One region of the Streptomyces sp. NPDC104202 genome, then DNA from elsewhere that is predicted to be linked to it. Evidence: riboswitches for the same ligand, from Rfam matches in the RefSeq annotation. Region 1 holds a riboswitch; the other holds the start of a gene.

The links. A riboswitch is a leader RNA that binds a small molecule or an ion and turns the genes downstream of it on or off. The one in region 1 is predicted to bind cobalamin.
Region 2: another riboswitch for cobalamin. It lies ahead of metE (5-methyltetrahydropteroyltriglutamate--homocysteine S-methyltransferase); the one in region 1 lies ahead of ACZ60W_RS10785 (ribonucleoside-diphosphate reductase subunit alpha).

The regions. Positions count from the first base shown of each region.
Region 1 is NZ_JBVJMN010000011.1:114,009-116,391, forward strand. It holds gene mctP (monocarboxylate uptake permease MctP) at 1-178, shown strand, start outside; gene ACZ60W_RS10780 (GNAT family N-acetyltransferase) at 267-767, shown strand; cobalamin riboswitch at 817-945, shown strand; gene ACZ60W_RS10785 (ribonucleoside-diphosphate reductase subunit alpha) at 1,079-2,383, shown strand, end outside.
Region 2 is NZ_JBVJMN010000067.1:17,305-19,687, reverse strand. It holds partial or broken gene ACZ60W_RS31565 (malate synthase A) at 274-593, shown strand; cobalamin riboswitch at 827-1,050, shown strand; gene metE (5-methyltetrahydropteroyltriglutamate--homocysteine S-methyltransferase) at 1,216-2,383, shown strand, end outside.

The sequences.
Region 1 (2,383 bases):
CATCGGCCTCACCGCCTTCGTGCTCAACGTCGTCGTCACCGTCTTCCTCACCTTCGTCCTCAAGGCCGTCAAGGCCCCCGAGGGCGTCGACGAGACCTCCCCGTCGGACTACACGGCCGACGCCGGCGACCCGGGCGTGGAGACGGAGCTTCCGAAGGTCGGCTCCGGGACGCACTGACCCGGCGCACGTCCGCACGCCGAGGGGCCCGGGATCTCCGCCAGGAGGACCCGGGCCCCTCGCGTCGCCCACGAGGGAGACTGGCTCCATGGACTTCACGATCAGGGCGGTACGGCCCGACGAGCACGAGGAGCTCGGCGAGCTCACCGCGGGCACCTATCTCGACGACGGACTGCTGAAGTACGGGGCCGAGGACTCCTATCTGCACGTGCTGCGGGACACCGCGCGGCGGGCGCGCGAGAGCGAGGTGCTCGTCGCCGAGGACGGCGACGGGCGGATCCTGGGCGGGGTGACCTTCGTCCGGGGCGCCACCCCCTGGGCCGACATCGCGGTCGAGGGCGAGGCCGAGTTCCGGATGCTGGTGGTCGCTCCGGCGGCCCGCGGCCGGGGCGTCGGAGAGGCCCTCGTGCGGGCCTGTGTCGAGCGGGCGCGGGTCCTCCCGGGCTGTGCGCGCCTCGTGCTCTCCACGGACGCCTCGATGACCTCCGCGCACCGGATCTACGAGCGTCTGGGCTTCGTCCGCACCCCGGAGAGGGACTGGGAGCCGATTCCCGATCACTCTCTGCGCACCTACGCCCTGGAGTGCTGAGGCGGGGCGGCGACACAACATGTGGGGGGTGCCAAGAGCGGCGCCCCCCACATGTATGCTCATCCTCGCTGTCGACGCAGGGGAATCCGGCGCGAATCCGGAACTGTCCCGCAACGGTGTGCTTCGTGCGGTTTCGTACGGAGTGAGTCCGAGGACCTGCCGGCGGCGCGCCCGGTCCTTCCGTTCCGGGTGCCACTGACTTCCGGGCCTCGCGGAGTGGGCCGGTGGACACGGCGCGTCCGACGATCCCGGACGTCCCCCTTGCCCGCCGTCCCCGTCGCGGCCCCGGCCGAGCGAGGGAGAGCCCCCACGTGACCATCGCGCCCGCCGATCCGGCTTCGGCCGAGGCTTCCGCGGTCGAGAGCGACGGCCCCGGGACCGTACTGCTGCGGACCCTGACCGACCTCACCGCCGATCTCCCCGACACCGACCCCGGCAAGGTCGCCGCCGCCGCGCTCCGCGGCCGCAGCGCCACGTCGGACGAGGCGGAGCTGCGCGAGCTGGCCACCGAGGCGGCCGCGGGCCTGATCGCCGAGGACCCGGCGTACTCCCGGCTCGCCGCCCGGCTCCTGACGATCACCATCGCCGACGAGGCCGCCGGCCAGGGCTCGGTCACCTTCTCCTCCTCCGTCGCCGTCGGCCACCGCGAGGGCCTGATCGCCGACCGCACCGCGGAGTTCGTCACGCGGCACGCCGAGCGGCTCGACGCGACCGTCGACACGGCCGGCGACGACCGCTTCGGCTACTTCGGTCTGCGCACCCTCTACTCGCGCTACCTGCTGCGCCACCCGATCACCCGTCAGGTGATCGAGACCCCGCAGCACTTCATGCTGCGCGTCGCCTGCGGCCTCGCCGAGGACGACAGCGTCCGCGCGCTCGACGAGGTCGCCGCGCTGTACGGGCTGATGAGCCGCCTGGACTACCTGCCGTCCTCCCCCACGCTCTTCAACTCCGGCACCCGCCACCCGCAGATGTCCTCCTGCTACCTGCTGGACTCCCCGCAGGACGAGCTGGACTCCATCTACGACCGCTACCACCAGGTCGCGCGGCTGTCGAAGCACGCCGGCGGCATCGGGCTCTCCTACTCCCGCATCCGCGCCCGCGGTTCGCTGATCCGCGGCACCAACGGCCACTCCAACGGCATCGTCCCGTTCCTGAAGACCCTCGACGCCTCCGTCGCCGCGGTCAACCAGGGCGGCCGGCGCAAGGGCGCAGCCGCCGTCTACCTGGAGACCTGGCACGCGGACATCGAGGAGTTCCTGGAGCTCCGCGACAACACGGGCGAGGACCAGCGCCGCACGCACAACCTGAACCTGGCGCACTGGATCCCCGACGAGTTCATGCGCCGGGTCAACGCCGACGCCGCGTGGTCGCTGTTCTCCCCGGCCGACGTCCCCGAGCTGGTCGACCTGTGGGGCGACGACTTCGACGCCGCCTACCGCGCCGCCGAGGCGAAGGGCCTGGCCCGCAAGACGATGCCGGCCCGCGACCTGTACGGCCGGATGATGCGGACCCTGGCCCAGACCGGCAACGGCTGGATGACCTTCAAGGACGCGTCGAACCGGACCGCCAACCAGACGGCCGAGCCGGGCACGGTCGTCCACTCCTCGAACCTC
Region 2 (2,383 bases), on a different contig from region 1:
GCCCGCCCCCAGGTAACCACCGCCTCCGGCCGCTCGCTCCGTGGAGACCACCGAAGTCCCGGCACTCCCCCGCAGTGCCGAGCCGCTTCGCGTGGGCCGAGGTACTGCACGGCCGGGGGCCTGCGGTGACGGTGATCCGCTGGAGGAATTCTGCGACCTCTCACCTCATCGGCGGATGGTGGTCAAGAGCGCGATGGCCGTCAGGGGACCACATGCCTCGGACTGGCGCTCGGTGCCGCGGGGCTCTGTGGTCGGGTGCTCGACGTACCTCCCCTCGACGCCGGCCGCTGGGACCACCTGTTCAGCGTGATCAAGACCTTCGGTCACCGCACCGACTTCCTGCTGCTCGACCGCGCGCAGGTCACTATGACCGTGCCGTTCATGCGGGCGTATACCGAACTCCTGGTACGCACCGGTCACCGGCGCGGCGCCCACCCCATCGGCGGGATGGCTGCCCAGATCGCGCGCGCAAGGACCCGGAGCGAACGCTGCCCGCCGTCGCCACGGTGCGGCTCGACAAGGAGCGGGAGGCCGAGGACGGCTTCGACGGGTCCTGGGGGCACCCGGCGCTCGTAAGAGCGGGCGCGGGTTCCACGTGTACGACCGGGAGGGGAGACCCGGCGGCTCAGGATGACGACGTTGGGCGCGGCGTGGAGCGCCGGGTGAGGGCCCGGAGCTCCACGTGAAGGGGGGCGAGAAGCGGTGTGGCGCTTCCCGGCCTCCGGTGCGTGTGGGACCCGCGCCGGCGCAGGCGGATCGGATCGTCGCGTCCGCTCTGGTCGTCCGCATCATGGATATCCGCCGCCGCGGGGCGAGTCGGCACCGTACTGTGGTGCGTGCAGCTGGTTCGCCCCGTCCGCCAGGCGGGATGCGTCGCAAGAGGGAACCCGGTGGGAATCCGGGACTGCCCCGCAGCGGTGAGCGGGAACGACCGCCGTCACACAGCACTGGGTCCGACGTACCGGACCTGGGAAGCGACGGCCAGTAGGAGCCCTCCACGAGGAGGACGTGCCCGCGAGTCCGAAGACCTGCCCGCTGCCCGCCCGCGGACGATCCGCGCGCGGACATCCCGGTGACCTCGTGGGCGGGTCGGCGTGCATACCAGGCGGACGACCGTGCCACGAGGCGCACGCTCGTACCGTCCGGTCCGTCACCCCTTCGCGCTCTCGTCCCGTCGCCGGGATCTCAGGGATTCATCTCGCGAAGGAGATCTCCGTGACCACGAAGTCCGCAGCCGCGGCAGCACGGGCCACCGTGTACGGCTACCCCCGTCAGGGACAGGGCCGGGAACTCAAGAAGGCGATCGAGGGCTACTGGAAGGGCAGCGTCACCGCCGACGCTCTGCGCGCCGTCGCCGTTCGACTCCGCCGCACCCACTGGCAGCAGCTCACCGGGGCGGGTGTGCACGAGGTGCCCACCGGCGACTTCTCGCTCTACGATCACGTCCTCGACACCACCGTCATGGTCGGCGCGATTCCGGAACGGCACCGGGCCGCCGTCGCCGCGGACCCGCTCGCCGGGTACTTCGCCATGGCGCGGGGCACACAGGACGTCGCTCCGCTGGAGATGACGAAGTGGTTCGACACCAACTACCACTACCTCGTGCCGGAACTCGGCCCGGACACCGTCTTCAGTTCCGACTCCACCCAGCAGGTCACCGGGCTGCGCGAGGCACTCGCGCTCGGCCTGACCGCCCGGCCGGTCCTGGTCGGACCGGTCACCTATCTGCTGCTGGCCAAGCCGGCCCCGGGTGTGTCCGCCGGCTTCGATCCGCTGACCCTGCTCGACCGGCTGCTTCCCGTGTACGCAGAGGTCCTCGCCGACCTCCGCGCCGCCGGCGCGGAGTGGGTCCAGCTCGACGAGCCCTCCCTGACCCAGGACCGCACGCCGGCCGACCTCGACGCCGTCGCACGCGCCTACCGCGATCTCGGCGCACTCACCGACCGGCCGAAGATCCTCGTCGCCTCCTACTTCGACCGGCTCGGCGAGGCCCTGCCCGTCCTCGCCAAGGCGCCGGTCGAGGGGCTCGCCCTCGACTTCACCGGGCCGGCCGCCGTCCACCTCGACGCGCTCGCCGCCGTCGGTGGGCTCCCCGGTAAGCGCCTGGTCGCCGGCGTCGTCGACGGCCGCAACATCTGGGCCGACAACCTGGAGAAGTCCCTCGCCACGCTCGGCACGCTGCTCGGCCTCGCCGACCGGGTCGACGTCTCCGCGTCGTGCTCGCTTCTGCACGTCCCGCTCGACTCCGCCGCCGAGAAGGAGATCGATCCGCAGATCCTGGGCTGGCTCGCCTTCGCCCGGCAGAAGACGACCGAGATCGTCACCCTGGCCAGGGGTCTGTCGGTGGGCACCGACGCGATCAGCGACGCTCTCGCCGCCAACC